3 regions of the Streptomyces sp. YIM 121038 genome follow, and region 2 is predicted to be linked to each of the others. Evidence: riboswitches for the same ligand, from Rfam matches in the RefSeq annotation. Region 2 holds a riboswitch; each other region holds the start of a gene.

Evidence for each region. Region 2 has a riboswitch for cobalamin ahead of C9F11_RS36990 (CoA-acylating methylmalonate-semialdehyde dehydrogenase). Riboswitches for the same ligand answer to the same signal wherever they lie in the genome.
Region 1: it holds a riboswitch for cobalamin, as region 2 does, so the genes downstream of both, C9F11_RS27150 (ribonucleoside-diphosphate reductase subunit alpha) here and C9F11_RS36990 (CoA-acylating methylmalonate-semialdehyde dehydrogenase) in region 2, are expected to answer to the same signal.
Region 3: it holds a riboswitch for cobalamin, as region 2 does, so the genes downstream of both, C9F11_RS12450 (ABC transporter substrate-binding protein) here and C9F11_RS36990 (CoA-acylating methylmalonate-semialdehyde dehydrogenase) in region 2, are expected to answer to the same signal.

Annotation. Positions count from the first base shown of each region.
Region 1 covers NZ_CP030771.1:6,302,223-6,307,282, reverse strand. Annotated here, with positions in the region: gene C9F11_RS27160 (sodium:solute symporter family protein) at 1-864, shown strand, start outside; gene C9F11_RS27155 (hypothetical protein) at 933-1,568, shown strand; cobalamin riboswitch at 1,804-1,945, shown strand; gene C9F11_RS27150 (ribonucleoside-diphosphate reductase subunit alpha) at 2,079-4,490, shown strand; gene C9F11_RS27145 (ribonucleotide-diphosphate reductase subunit beta) at 4,490-5,060, shown strand, end outside.
Region 2 covers NZ_CP030771.1:8,883,128-8,888,187, reverse strand. Annotated here, with positions in the region: gene C9F11_RS37000 (enoyl-CoA hydratase/isomerase family protein) at 1-645, opposite strand, end outside; gene C9F11_RS36995 (acyl-CoA dehydrogenase family protein) at 642-1,799, opposite strand; gene C9F11_RS36990 (CoA-acylating methylmalonate-semialdehyde dehydrogenase) at 1,808-3,307, opposite strand; cobalamin riboswitch at 3,481-3,668, opposite strand; gene alaS (alanine--tRNA ligase) at 3,804-5,060, opposite strand, start outside.
Region 3 covers NZ_CP030771.1:2,970,815-2,975,874, reverse strand. Annotated here, with positions in the region: gene C9F11_RS12465 (HAD family hydrolase) at 1-1,070, opposite strand, end outside; gene C9F11_RS12460 (helix-turn-helix domain-containing protein) at 1,307-2,179, shown strand; gene C9F11_RS12455 (VOC family protein) at 2,185-2,631, shown strand; cobalamin riboswitch at 2,655-2,841, shown strand; gene C9F11_RS12450 (ABC transporter substrate-binding protein) at 2,990-4,006, shown strand; gene C9F11_RS12445 (iron chelate uptake ABC transporter family permease subunit) at 4,072-5,060, shown strand, end outside.

The DNA of each region.
Region 1 (5,060 bases), 2.6 Mb from region 2:
GGGACCTGGACGTACGCGACCCTGGCGCTCGGCTCGGCGCTCGCGCTCTTCATGTACCCGCACTCGATCACCGCGACGCTGTCCTCGCGCAGCCGGGACGTGATCCGCCGCAACACCACCATCCTGCCGCTGTACTCGCTGATGCTGGGCCTGCTCGCGCTGCTCGGGTTCATGGCGATCGCGGCCGGGGTGAAGGTCGACAACGGGCAGCTGGCGATTCCGCAGCTGTTCGAGGACATGTTCCCCGACTGGTTCACCGGCGTGGCCTTCGCGGCCATCGGCATCGGCGCGCTCGTGCCCGCCGCCATCATGTCCATCGCGGCCGCGAACCTCTTCACGCGCAACATCTACAAGGACTTCCTCAAGCCGGACGCGACGCCCGAGCAGGAGACCAAGGTCTCCAAGCTGGTCTCGCTCCTGGTGAAGGTGGGCGCCCTCGCCTTCGTGCTCACCATGGACAAGACCGTCGCCATCAACTTCCAGCTCCTGGGCGGCATCTGGATCCTGCAGACCATGCCCGCGCTCGTCGGCGGCCTGTTCACGCGGTGGTTCCACCGGTGGGCGCTGCTCGCCGGGTGGGCGGCCGGCATGATCTACGGCACGGTGGCCGCCTACGGCGTCGCCTCGCCGACGCAGGCGCACTTCGGCGGGTCCTCCAAGGAGATCCCCGGCATCGGTGAGATCGGCTACATCGGCCTGACGGCGTTCGTCCTGAACGTGGTCGTGACGGTCGTCCTCACCTTCGTCCTGAAGGCGTTCAAGGCCCCCGAGGGCGTCGACGAGACCTCCCCCGAGGACTACACGGCGGACGCCGGTGACAAGGGCGTGGCCGTCGAGCTGCCCAAGGTGGGGGCGGGCCACTGAGCCGAGGCGGCACGGACCGACAGGGCCGGGCGGGGCACGGCGGCGGACGCATGCGAAAGGATGTGCGCATGAGACGTTCCCGCCGCCTCCTCCCGGCCCTGCTCCTCGCCCCCCTCGCCCTCACCGGCTGCGGTTCGGACAGCCTCGACAGCGCGGCGCCGCCGGACCGCGCCGAGCTGAAGGCCCGCGCCGAGGCGGCGCAGACCGTCGTGGAGCACGTCTACGTGACGGAGGCCGACGGCTTCGAGCTGGCCCGGCAGTCGGTGGGCGTGATCGGCGACTACGGCTTCCAGTCCACCTACGTACGGGACGAGGGCGGCGCGCAGCTCACGCTCTCCGTCGACCGGGGCACCGTCACCGACGGGAACTGCCGCACGGTCCCGCCCGCCGCCACGCGCTGCGAGAAGGACGGCAAGGGCTGGTACCGCCGCACGGGCTCCCGGCACGAGTACGTCCGCTCGGAGAACGGGCTGCGCATCCAGCTCGCCGCCGACCGCGGCGCGGTGAGCCGCGCGGTGCTGCGCGCCGCCGCCGAGACCGCCCACCGCGCCGACGACCGCGAACTCGACGCGACCCTGCCCGAGACGGCCGACCCCGAGGGCCTGCCCACGGACGGCGGCGACACGGGCCGCCCCGCGGAGCGCGGCGACCTGCCGCCGAACGGCGACGGCGCCCCGCAGGACCCCCCGGGCGCGGGCGGCTGACCGACCGGCACCCCCGGCCGCGCCGGGCCCCGGCCCAGGCCTCCACGCCCCGCCGCAGCCCTCCACGCCCCGCGCCGGGCCCCGCCCCAACCCCTCCGCGCCCCGCTCCGGACCCGGTATCCGTCCCCCGGTCCGGCCTTTCTCCCTGGCGAGTTGACGCTCCGACCTGCTCCCGAGCGACCACACCCCGTGAGGGAACGGTCACCTCCGACACAACATCTAGGGGCGCCACCGAAACCCGGCACAAGATGTATGCTCGTCCTCGCTGTCGCCGCAGGGGAATCCGGTGGAAGTCCGGAACTGTCCCGCAACGGTGTACGTGTGCGCATTTGCGTACCCACAAAGTCCGAGGACCTGCCGACAGCGCACCCGTGCCGCCCGGTCCGGGTGCAGACGTCCGGGCCTCGTGGACATGGGCTGGTGGACGCGGCGTACGTACCGCCTCGCGCGGTCGCGCCCGTGTGCCTCCGCCTGCCTCGATGCCCAGAGCCGAGCGAGGGAGAGCACCACGTGACCATCGCGCCCGCCGAGCCCGCGTCAGCGCAGGCCGAAGCCGGTCAGCAGCACGCCGAGCAGTCCGCCCCGTCCACCGACGGGCCCGGCGCCGCCCTGCTGCGCACCCTGACCGACCTCACCGCCGACCTTCCCGACGCCGACCCCGGACGCGTCGCCGCGGCCGCGCTGCGCGGCCGCTCGGCGAAGGCCGACGAGGCGGAGTTGCGGGAGCTCGCCACCGAGGCGGCCGCCGGGCTCATCTCCGAGGACCCCGCGTACTCCCGGCTCGCCGCCCGGCTCCTGAGCGTCGGCATCCGCGAGGAGGCCGCCTCGCAGGGCGTCACGTCGTTCTCCGAGTCCGTCGCGGTCGGCCACCGCGAGGGCCTGATCGCCGACCGCACCGCCGACTTCGCGGCCCTGCACGGCACCCGTCTGGACGCCCTCGTGGAGGCCGCGCTGGCCGACGGCGCCGACCGCCGCTTCGGCTACTTCGGCCTGCGCACGCTGCACAGCCGCTACCTGCTGCGCCACCCGATCACCCGCAAGGTCATCGAGACGCCGCAGCACTTCATGCTGCGCGTGGCCACCGGTCTCGCCGAGGACGACTCCGTGCGCGCCCTCGACGAGGTCGCCGCGCTGTACGGCCTGATGAGCCGCCTCGACTACCTGCCGTCGTCGCCGACGCTCTTCAACTCCGGCACCCGCCACCCGCAGATGTCGAGCTGCTACCTGCTCGACTCCCCGCTCGACGAGCTGGACTCGATCTACGACCGCTACCACCAGGTGGCGCGCCTGTCGAAGCACGCGGGCGGCATCGGCCTGTCGTACTCCCGCATCCGCTCGCGCGGTTCGCTGATCCGCGGCACGAACGGCCACTCCAACGGCATCGTGCCGTTCCTGAAGACGCTCGACGCCTCCGTCGCCGCCGTGAACCAGGGCGGCCGCCGCAAGGGCGCCGCCGCCGTCTACCTGGAGACCTGGCACTCCGACATCGAGGAGTTCCTGGAGCTGCGGGACAACACCGGCGAGGACGCCCGGCGCACCCACAACCTGAACCTGGCGCACTGGATCCCGGACGAGTTCATGCGCCGGGTCGCCGCCGACCAGGAGTGGTCGCTGTTCTCCCCCGCCGACGTGCCCGAGCTCGTCGACCTGTGGGGCGAGGAGTTCGACACGGCCTACCGCGCGGCCGAGGCCAAGGGCCTGGCGCAGAAGACCATGCCCGCCCGCGATCTGTACGGCCGCATGATGCGCACCCTCGCGCAGACCGGCAACGGCTGGATGACCTTCAAGGACGCCTCCAACCGCACCGCCAACCAGACCGCCGAGCCCGGCCACACCGTGCACTCCTCGAATCTGTGCACGGAGATCCTGGAGGTCACGGACGACGGCGAGACGGCCGTGTGCAACCTCGGCTCGGTGAACCTCGGGGCCTTCGTGGCCGACGGGGACATCGACTGGGAGCGCCTGGACGCCACCGTCCGCACCGCCGTGACGTTCCTCGACCGCGTCGTGGACATCAACTTCTACCCGACCGAGCAGGCCGGGCGCTCCAACGCCAAGTGGCGCCCGGTGGGCCTCGGCGCCATGGGCCTGCAGGACGTCTTCTTCCAGCTGCGGCTGCCCTTCGACTCCCCCGAGGCCAAGGCGCTGTCCACCCGGATCGCCGAGCGGATCATGCTCGCCGCGTACGAGGCGTCCGCGGACCTCGCCGAGCGCCACGGGCCGCTGCCCGCCTGGGAGAAGACCCGCACGGCGCGCGGTGTCCTGCACCCCGACCACTACGAGACGGAGCGGGCCTGGCCCGAGCGCTGGGAGGCCCTGCGGGCGCGCATCGGCAAGGTCGGCATGCGCAACTCGCTGCTCCTCGCCATCGCCCCGACGGCCACCATCGCGTCCATCGCGGGCGTCTACGAGTGCATCGAGCCGCAGGTCTCCAACCTCTTCAAGCGCGAGACGCTGTCCGGCGAGTTCCTCCAGGTGAACTCCTACCTGGTGCAGGACCTCAAGAAGCTCGGCGTCTGGGACGCGCAGACCCGTGAGGCGCTGCGCGAGTCCAACGGCTCGGTGCAGGGCTTCACCTGGGTGCCCGCCGACGTGCGGAACCTGTACCGCACGGCCTGGGAGATCCCGCAGCGCGGCCTGATCGACATGGCCGCCGCGCGCACGCCGTACCTCGACCAGTCGCAGTCCCTGAACCTGTTCCTGGAGACGCCGACCATCGGCAAGCTCTCCTCGATGTACGCCTACGCCTGGCAGCAGGGCCTCAAGACCACGTACTACCTGCGCTCGCGCCCCGCGACGCGCATCGCCCGCGCCGCCGGGGGCTCCGCCGCCGCGGCCGCCCCCGTCCCCCAGCAGGTGACCGACCCCGAGGCGATCGCCTGCTCCCTGGAAAACCCCGAGTCCTGCGAGGCCTGCCAGTAATGTCCCAGTCGGAAATGCACACCACCTCGACGGGCGAGAAGAACCTGCTCGACCCGGGCTTCGAGCTGACGCTCCGCCCGATGCGCTACCCGGACTTCTACGAGCGCTACCGGGACGCGATCAAGAACACCTGGACCGTGGAGGAGGTCGACCTCCACTCGGACGTGGCCGACCTCGCCAAGCTGACGCCCGAGGAGCAGCACCTGATCGGCCGCCTGGTCGCGTTCTTCGCGACCGGCGACTCGATCGTGGCGAACAACCTCGTGCTCACCCTCTACAAGCACATCAACTCCCCCGAGGCGCGGCTCTATCTGAGCCGGCAGCTGTTCGAGGAGGCCGTGCACGTCCAGTTCTATCTGACGCTGCTCGACACCTATCTCCCCGACCCGGACGACCGCGCCGCCGCCTTCGCCGCCGTGGAGAACATCCCCTCCATCCGGGAGAAGGCCGAGTTCTGCTTCAAGTGGATGGACTCGGTGGAGAAGCTGGACCGCCTGGAGTCGCAGGCCGACCGGCGCCGCTTCGTGCTGAACCTGATCTGCTTCGCGGCGTGCATCGAGGGCCTGTTCT
Region 2 (5,060 bases):
GGCCGGTGCCTCGGTCACGTACCGGGCGAGGACGTCGCGCACCGGCTGGGTGGCGAGGTCCGCGACGAGCCGCGGCAGGTCGGCCGAAGGGACGAAGTGGTCGGCGAGGCCGCACAGGAGGGCGTCCCGCGCGCCCACGGGCTCGCCGGTGAGGGCCAGGTGGGTGCCGAGTTCGCCGGGCGCGAGGCCGAGCAGATAGGTGCCGCCGACGTCGGGCACGAAGCCGATGCCGGTCTCCGGCATCGCGATCCGGGAGCGCTCGGTGACGACGCGGACGCTGCCGTGGGCGGCGATGCCGACGCCGCCGCCCATCACGATGCCGTCCATCACGGCGACGTAGGGCTTGGGGTAGCGGGCGATGCGGGCGTTCAGGCGGTACTCGTCGCGCCAGAAGTCCGCGGACGCCCCGCCGCCGGTGCGCGCGTCCTCGTGGATCTGCCGGATGTCGCCGCCCGCGCACAGGCCGCGGTCGCCCGCGCCGGTGAGGACGACGGTCTGGACGGCCGGGTCCGCCGCCCAGGCGGTCAGCGCCGCGTCGACGGCGCGGACCATGGCGTGGGTCAGGGCGTTCAGGGCGCGCGGCCGGTTGAGGGTGAGGTGGCCGGCGCGTCCCTCGGTGCGGATCAGGACGGGGTCGTCGGTCATCGCAGCGCCCCCGTGAGGCCGCGGGCCACGATCAGACGCATGATCTCGTTGGTTCCTTCCAGGATGCGGTGCACGCGCAGGTCGCGGACCAGCTTCTCGATGCCGTACTCCGTCAGATAGCCGTAGCCGCCGTGGAGTTGGAGGGCGCGGTCGGCGACGGAGTGGCCGGTGTCGGTGGCGAACCGCTTGGCCATGGCGCACAGCTGCGGTGCCTGCGGGTCGCCCTGGTCGAGGGCCTGCGCGGCCTGCCGGACCAGGGCGCGGGCCGCCGCCAGCTCGGTCGCCATGTCGGCGAGCTCGAAGCGCAGCGCCTGGGCGTCGAGCAGCGGGGCGCCGAACGCCTCCCGGTCCGCGAGGTGGACGAGGCTGCGGTCGAGGGCGCTGCGGGCGCCGCCGAGGGAGCAGGCGGCGATGCCGAGGCGGCCGCCGTTCAGGGCGTTCATGGCGATGCGGAAGCCGTTGCCCTCGCCGCCGAGCAGCCGGTCGGCGGGGACGCGCACGCCGTCGAGGAGGACCTGCCGGGTGGGCTGCGCGTTCCAGCCCATCTTCTTCTCGTTCGCGCCGAAGGACAGGCCGGGGTCGTCGCGTTCGACGACGAACGCGGACACGCCGTCGGGTCCGCCGCCGCCGGTGCGGGCCATCACCACGTACACGTGCGCGGCGCCCGCGCCGGAGATGAACTGCTTGACGCCGGTGAGGACGTACGCGTCGCCGTCGCGCTCGGCGCGGGTGCTCAGCGCGGCGGCGTCCGAACCGGCCCCCGGCTCGGTGAGGCAGTAGCTGCCGAGCCGGTCCATGGAGGTGAGCGGCCCCAGCCAGCGGGCGCGCTGGGCGCGGTCGCCGTAGTGGTCGATCATCCAGGCGACCATGTTGTGGATGGACAGATAGCCCGCGACGGAGGGGCAGCCGGAGGCGAGGGCCTCGAAGACGAGGACGCCGTCGGAGCGGGTCAGGCCGGAGCCGCCCGCGGCCTCGTCGACGTAGACGCCGCCGAGCCCGAGGTCCGCGGCCTTGCGCAGCACGTCGACCGGGAAGTGCTTGTCCTGGTCCCAGGCGAGGGCGTGCGGGGCGAGATGTTCCTCGGCGAAGTCGAGGGTGGTCTCGACGAGGGCGAGCTGGTCCTCGCCGAGCAGGGTGGTGGTCGTGGCGGTCATCGGGGCGCTCACGCCATCGTCGGGATCGTGAAGCTCGCGCCTTCCTTCGCCCCGGAGGGCCAGCGCGAGGTGACGGTCTTGGTGCGGGTGTAGAAGCGGATGGCGTCGGGGCCGTGCTGGTTGAGGTCGCCGAATCCGGAGCGCTTCCAGCCGCCGAAGGTGTGGTAGGCGACGGGGACCGGGATGGGGACGTTGACGCCGACCATGCCGGTGTCCACGCGCCGGGTGAAGTCGCGGGCGGTGTCGCCGTCGCGGGTGAAGAGCGCGACGCCGTTGCCGTAGGGGTGCTCGGTGGGCAGCCGCAGCGCCTCTTCGTAGTCGGCGGCCCGGACGACGGACAGGACGGGGCCGAAGATCTCCTCCTGGTAGATCCGCATGTCCGGGGTGACGCGGTCGAAGAGCGAGGCGCCCGCGAAGAAGCCGCCCTCGTGGCCGGGCAGGGTGAAGTCACGGCCGTCGACGACGAGTTCGGCGCCCTCCTGGACGCCGAGGTCGACGTAGGAGCGCACGCGCTCGACGGCGTCACGGGCGACCAGGGGGCCGAAGTCGGCCTCGGGGTCGTCGGAACGGCCGACGCGCAGGGCCCCGACGCGCTCCTTGAGGCGGGCCACCAGGGCGTCGGCGGTGGCCTCGCCGACCGGGACGGCCACGGAGATCGCCATGCAGCGCTCGCCCGCGGAGCCGTAGCCCGCGCCGACGAGCGCGTCGACGGCCCTGTCGAGGTCGGCGTCCGGCATCACGATCATGTGGTTCTTGGCGCCGCCGAAGCACTGGGCGCGCTTGCCGTGCGCGGCGGCGGTGGCGTACACGTGCGCGGCGATCGGCGTGGAGCCGACGAAGCCGAGCGCTTTGACGCGCGGGTCCTCCAGGAGCGTGTCGACGGACTCCTTGCCGCCGTTGACGACGTTCAGGACGCCCGGCGGCAGGCCCGCTTCGAGGAACAGCTCGGCCAGGCGCAGCGGGACGGACGGGGCGCGCTCGGACGGCTTGAGGACGAAGGCGTTGCCGCAGGCGAGCGCGGGCGCGGCCTTCCAGAGCGGGATCATCGCGGGGAAGTTGAAGGGCGTGATCCCGGCGACGACGCCGAGGGGGCGGCGCAGCGAGTGCACGTCGATGCCGGTCCCGGCGTTGTCGGTGAACTCGCCCTTGAGCAGGTGCGGGATGCCCGCGGCGAACTCCACGACCTCCAGGCCGCGCTGGAGGTCGCCGTGCGCGTCGGCGACGGTCTTGCCGTGCTCGGACGACAACAGGCGTGCGAGGGCGTCGCGTTCGTCCTCGACGAGCTGGAGGAACCGCAGCAGGACGCGGGCGCGGCGCTGCGGGTTCCACTCGCCCCAGGCGGGCTGCGCCTTCGCGGCGTTCGCGATCGCCGCCTCGGTGTCGGCGCGGTGCGCGAGCGGTACGCGTGCCTGGACGGCACCGGTGTTGGGGTCGTACACGTCGGCGTGCGTTCCCGATGTTCCCGGGGTGTGCTCGCCGCCGATGAAATGGGTCAGTTCACGGACCATGGGGGACCTGCTTCTCTCGTCAGGTGCGGTCCGGGGATGGCAGGGCTGGGCCGCGTACCGCCACAGGGCACGCCGAACAGCCTTCAGGCAGCGGGGATCACCGCTCGCAGGTCCGGATCTCCAGGGTCGCGGGTGCGCACCGGGGCCATGCGTGTCTGCTCCATCCTCGTGGACAACACGGAACACCCCGCGGCCGGTATCCTGACTCCCGGATCAGCACGCGCCTCCTCGCCTTCCCGGCGGACTTCTCCGTCAGTGGCGTTGGTCCTTCATGGGGACGCGCTCCCCGGTCACAGTGGCGGGACCGTGCCGGATTCACACCGGCTTCCCTGCACCGCGGGCCTTGGTCACGACGATATACTTGGACGTCCTAGTAAGTCCATGGAGGCCCACCCCTACCGCACCCCTCACGCCCCCGAAGGGGCGCGGGGACCTGCGCGACCAGCCACCACGGGCCTCGGACGAACGACGGCCGCCGCGGCTGGTCGCGCCGCGCTCAGGCGCCGAGCTCCTCGCGCACGACGCCGGGGAGTCCGGCCACCGCGGCCGCGAGCGCGCCCCGGTCCGTCCCACCGCCCTGCGCCACCTCGTCGGAGCCGCCACCGCGACCGCCGAGCAGCCGCTTGACCAGGGCGGACGCGGACAGGCCCGCCGCCCGCGCCGCCTCGTTCACCGCGACGGCGAGCACCGGCTTGTCGCCGGAGAGGGTCACGGCGGCCACGCCCGGCCGCTCGGGGCGCAGCCGTCCGCGCACTTCGAGGGCCAGGGCCCGCGCGGCGCCCGCGTCACCCTCCGCCGTCGCGGTGGCCACGTACGCGCCCGCCACCTCGACGGCCCGCCCGGCGAGTTCGGCGGCGCGCGCGGCACGGGCCGCCTGCCGCAGGCGCTCGTTCTCCCGGTCGGCGGCCTTGAGCCGGCCGAGCAACGCGGCGACGCGGTCGGGGAGTTCGGCGCGCGGCGCCTGGAGCTGCTCGGCGATCTCGGCGACGAGGTCGCGCTCGCGCGCGAGGTAGCCGAAGCCCTCGATGCCGACCGCGGCCTCCAGGCGCCGCAGGCCCGCGCCCACCGACGACTCGGCGGTCAGCGCGATGACGCCGATCTGCGCGGCGTGCTCGACGTGGGTGCCGCCGCACAGCTCGCGCGACCAGGCGCCGCCGATCTCGACCACCCGGACCTGCTCGCCGTACGTCTCGTCGAACAGGGCGAGCGCGCCGAGCTCCTTGGCCTCGGGCAGCGTCATCCAGCGCACGCCGACGGGCAGGTCGCGGCGGAGCGCGCGGTTGGCGGCCTCCTCGACCTCGCTGCGGACGGTGGCGGAGAGGCCGCCGCGCCAGGGGAAGTCCAGGCGCAGCTGGCCCGGGCGGTTGGAGGAGCCGGACTGCAGGGCGGTCGGGCCGAGGACCTCGCGCAGGGCGGCGTGCAGCACGTGGGTGCCCGAGTGGGCCTGGCGCGCACCGAGGCGCCACTCGGGGTCGACGGCCGCGTGCACGGCGTCGCCGACGGCCACCTCCCCCGCCATGACGCGGATCTGATGGGCCACCAGGCCGGGCAGCGGCCGCTGCACGTCGAGCACCTCGGCCTCCAGTGAGGCCCCGGTGAGCCGTCCGGCGTCGCTGTCCTGGCCACCGGACTCGGCGTAGAACGGGGTGCGGTCGAGGACGGCGGTGACGATCTCGCCGTCCCGGGCGACCGGTACGGGGCCCGCGGGGCCCAGCAGCGCGAGGACGCGGGAGTCCGTCGCCAGGGTGTCCCA
Region 3 (5,060 bases), 5.9 Mb from region 2:
TCCCTTTGCCGCGCCGCGTTCTTCCGCTTCATCTCGTCCAGCTGCTCCATGTAGCCGTCCTTGCGGTTGACCCACACGCGTACGCCCCCGTGCCGCACGTCCGCCGAGTGGAAGAGCATCGGCCCGTCGCTCGACGGCGTGTCCCCGGCCACGAGGACGGGCTTCTTCCACTCGTCGATGTACGTGGAGATCGCCGCGGGCTTGCCCTGGTACCAGGTCAGCGGCGCCCACAGGTTCGGCGTCAGCTCGTAGCGGGCGAGCCGCGCCCGGTCCTCCGGCCCGAAGCGGCCCTCGGCGATCTCCTTGCGGGAGCTGGTGACGCGGCCGGTCCGCGGGTCCTTGAGCTGGAGGCCGACGCCGATGACGTTGCGCGGCTTCACCCCGTACCCGTACTTCGGGTCGGCGAGCACCATCCGCACCAGGTCCTCGCTCGCGGCGCTCACCACGTACACCTCGATCCCGTGCGCGCGCAGGGACGTGTACAGCTCGCGCATGCCGGGGGAGAACTCGGGGCGGTGGACCTCGGTCCGCGTCACCTTCCCGTTCTCGTAGTACGTCGCCGGGATCGGCCTGTCGTACGCGAGCAGTTCGTCGACGTACCCCTTGAGCCGCTTCAGCGTGAAGCCGGCGAAGATCTGCGCGGCCCACGGGTAGCAGACCTGGTCGTCGACCTCGCAGAGGCGGGTGTAGTAGCTGTAGAGGCTCTCCTGGTGCGTGGCCGTGTCCTTGAACGGGATGACCTTCAGGGACGGGGCCATCGACTTCCGGGTCAGGACGCCCTTCATCTCCAGGAACGGAAGCAGCGCCTCCTCCAGGTCGTTGCGGTACGTCGTGTTGTCCGCGTCGAAGACGGCGTACGCGCCGTTGTGCGCGTTCTCGGCGATGACCTCGCCGAGCTCGGCGGCCACCGGCTTCGGCCAGTGCGCGAGCCGGACGGGCGCGGCCGACGGGCTCGCCGTGGCCGCGTCCGCGCCCGGCCACAGCACACCGCCCGCGAACACCGCCGCGGCGAGCGCCCCCGCGAGTCCGAGGGCCGCCCGCTTGGTCCTGCTTCGTGCTCGTACAGCCATGGTGTCCGTTCCTCGGATCCTCGGAGGTGACGCGCCGCCCGGTGCGGAGCGGCGGGCCATGCTACGAGCGCGCGCAGCCGATTCCCATGATCGATGTCACGGTGCGTGGCGGGCGTGGGACGCGGCGGAGCGGGTAGGCGCGGCGGCGCCCGCGAGGCCGTGCCCGGCGCCCGCGAGGCCGTGCCCGGCGCCCGCGAAGCCGTGCCCGGCGCCCCGCGCGTGGTCACAATGGACGCATGGACACCGCCCGCCGCGAGTTCGTCCGCCCCCCGCTCCCGCCGGAGCAGGGCGGCAAGGTCGTGTCCGCCGTGGGCTACCGCACGAGCGGCGAGGCGCCGGGCCTGCACCGCGGCCTGCCGTCGCCGTATCTGACGCTGATCTTCTCGCTCGACGGGCCCGTCGTCACCGGCTCCACCGCCGAGCAGGCCACCGGGCCCGACGCCGTGCGCACCGACATCGTCGTGGGCGGGCTGCACCAGAGCCCGGCGTACGTCGTGCAGCCCGAGCACCAGGCGGGCATCCAGCTCGCCGTGCACCCGCTCGCGGCCCGCTCGCTCCTCGGCCTCCCGGCCGCCGAGCTGACGGGACGGCTCGTCACCGACGGCACGGACGTCCTCGGCCGGATCGCCGCCGACGTCCGCGAGCGGCTGTGCGAGGCCGACGGCTGGGACGAGCGGTTCGCCTGCCTCAACGCCTACTTGGCGCGCCGCGCCGCCGACGCCGGGCGCCTCGCCCCGGTGCGCCCCGAGGTCGCCGAGGCCTGGGCCTGGCTCGCCCGGCACCGGGGCGCGGGCACCCTGCGGGGCCTGGCCGCGCACGTCGCGCTCAGCGAACGCCGCCTGACGGCCCTGTTCCGCGCCGAGACCGGCGTGCCGCCCAAGCAGGCCGCCCGCCTGATGCGCTTCCAGCACGCGAAGGCGCGGGTCGTGCGCGCGGTCGTCGCGGGCGCGCCCGCCGACCTCGCCCGCGTCGCCGCCGACTGCGGCTACTACGACCACTCCCACCTGGTGCGCGACTTCCGCCAGTACACGGGCGCGAGCCCGAGCGCCTGGCTGGCCGAGGAGTGCCGGAATATCCAAGCCGGGGGGCACCGCGACGGCGAAGACTGAGGGACATGAACACCAACGAAGCGGTACAGAGCACTCGGACCACCCCGAACCTCCGCGCCCCCGACGTCTGGCCCACCTTCCAGGCCCACGACGCCCCCGCCCTCATCGACTTCCTCGTCACCACCGTCGGCTTCCTGCGCACCGCCGTGTACGAGGACGGCGGCCGCGTCGCCCACGCCCAGCTCGACTGGCCCGAGGGCGGCGGCGTCATGCTCGGCTCCTACGACCCGCGGTCGGCCGAGTGGTGCCTCAAGCCGGGGACGTTCGGCGCGTACGTCGTCACGGATCACGTCGACGCCCTCCACCGCCGCCTCAAGGAGGCGGGCGTGAAGGTCATCCGCGAGATAGAGGACCAGCCGTACGGCAGCCGCGAGTTCGCTGTCGCGGACCCGGAGGGCAACAAGTGGTCCTTCGGCACCTACCGCGGCGAACCACGCCCCGAGCAGGGGTGACGTCCTCCCGGCCCGCGGCGGGGTGATAGCTTGCGCACGCCAGTCGCGCCCGTACCCGGGCCAGGGAATCCGGTGGGAATCCGGAACTGACGCGCAGCGGTGAGGGGGACGGGCGGGACCAGCGGCCACTGGATGTCACGGACATCCGGGAAGGCGGCCCCGCCCGGACGAACCCGAGTCCGAAGACCTGCTGGCACCGCCGACCGCGCGCCGGGCGGCGGGGTTTCGCAGACCAGGCTCCGCGCATGAGCCATGAGACCCGGGAAGTCCTGTGCCCCCTCTTGCCCCTCGCGCACGCCGCGCGGCCGCCCGTCCCCGCAGCGCCGCCCCCGGTGCCCGCACCGCCCCCGGGCCGCGTCTGACCGCGCTGCTCGCGGCGGGCGGCCTGCTCCTGCTCACCGCCTGCGGCGGCGGCTCCGCGCAGCGGCAGGACGCCGGTGCCAAGGCCGCGGGCTACCCGGTGACGGTCACCTCCTGCGGCCAGAAGGCCGAGGTCACGGCCCCGCCGAAGCGGGCGGTCTCCCTCGACCAGGGCTCCACGGAGATCCTGCTCTCCCTCGGCCTCGCCGACCGCATGGCCGGCACCGGCACCTGGACCGACCCGGTCCTGCCCCGCCTGAAGAAGCAGAACGCGAAGGTCGAGCGCCTCGCCGACCGCTACCCGTCCCTGGAGAAGGTCCTCTCCAAGGAGCCGGACTTCGTCAGCGCGTCGTTCCTCTACACCGTCGGCAAGGGCGGCGTCGCCGACCGCGCCAAGTTCACCGAGCTCGGCGTCCCCGTCTACGTCTCGCCCACCGACTGCGCGGGCAAGGACAACGGCGGCGACGGCGACGGCACCCGCACCAAGACGCTCACCATGGACACCGTCTACGGCGAGATCCGCGACCTGGCCCGGGTCTTCCACGTCCAGGCGCGCGGCGAGCGCCTCGTCGCGGACCTCAAGTCCCGCGTGACCAGGGCGAAGCGGACGCTCAAGGCGTCCGACGCGTCCGTCCTGTACTGGTTCTCCGACTCCAAGGCGCCCTACATCGCGGGCTGCTGCGGCGCGCCCGGCGTCATCACCCGCGCCCTCGGCGTCCGCAACGTCTTCGCCGACACGCGCGCCGAGTGGCCCCAGATCAACTGGGAGACCGTGGCCGACCGCGACCCGGACGTCCTCGTCATCGGCGACCTCACCCGCAAGGCCCAGTCGGCCGAGAGCGCCCGCCAGAAGATCAGGTTCCTGGAGTCCAACCCCGTCACCAAGAACCTCACGGCCGTGAAGAAGAAGCGGTACGTGCTGCTCAGCGGCCAGGCCCTCAACCCGACGATCCGCACGGTCGACGGCATCGAGCAAGTCGCGGCGGGGCTGCGCGCGTTCGGCCTGGCGCGGTGAGCACGGCCGCACGCGAGCGGGCCCGCGGCGGCCCGCGCCTCCGGTCCGGCGCCTGGCGCACGGCCCTGCTGTGGGCGGCGGGCCTGGTGGCGCTCCCGCTCTCGGTGGCCGTCGCCGTCACCATCGGCCCGGCCGACATCTCCGTACCGGACGTCTGGGCGGCGGTGGCCGCCCACCTCGGCTGGGGCGAGGCCCGGCTCACCCCGCTGCGCGACGGCATCGTGTGGAACCTGCGCATGCCGCGCACCCTGCTCGCGGGCGTCTGCGGGGCGGGCCTCGCCGTGTGCGGCGCGGTCCTCCAGTCGCTCCTGCGCAATCCGCTCGCCGACCCCTTCGTCCTCGGGGTGTCCTCCGGGGCGTCCACGGGCGCGGTGGCGGTGGTGGTCCTCGGGGTCGGCGGGGGAGCGGTGTCGGTCTCCGGCGGGGCCTTCGCCGGGGCCCTGTGCGCGTTCGGCTTCGTGCTGCTCCTCAGCCAGGCCCTGGGCGCCACCACGGACCGCGTGGTCCTGTCCGGCGTCGCGGCCATGCAGCTCTTCTCCTCCCTCACCTCCTTCGTCATCCTGACGGCCGCGGACGCGGAGACGACGCGCGGCGTCCTGTTCTGGCTGCTCGGCTCGTTGAGCGGCGCGGACTGGACGGACGTGGCGGTGTGCGCGGCGGTCCTCGCCGTGGCCCTGGTGATCTGTCTGTCCCAGGCCCACACCCTCGACGCGTTCGCCTTCGGCCAGGACGCGGCGGCCGCCCTGGGCGTGCACGTCACCCGGGTCCGGCTGCTCCTGCTGTGCACCACGGCCCTGCTCACGGCGGCCCTGGTCAGCGCGGCCGGGGCCATCGGCTTCGTCGGCCTGACCCTGCCGCACGCGGCCCGTGTGCTCGTCGGTCCGCGCCACGCCCGCCTGCTGCCGGTGACGGCCCTGACGGGCGCGGTGTTCCTCATCTGGGTGGACACCCTGGCCCGTACGCTCCTGGACCCGCAGGAGGTGCCGGTCGGGGTGGTCACGTCGCTGATCGGCGTCCCCGCGTTCGTGGCGGTCCTCTACCGCACGAGGAGGGT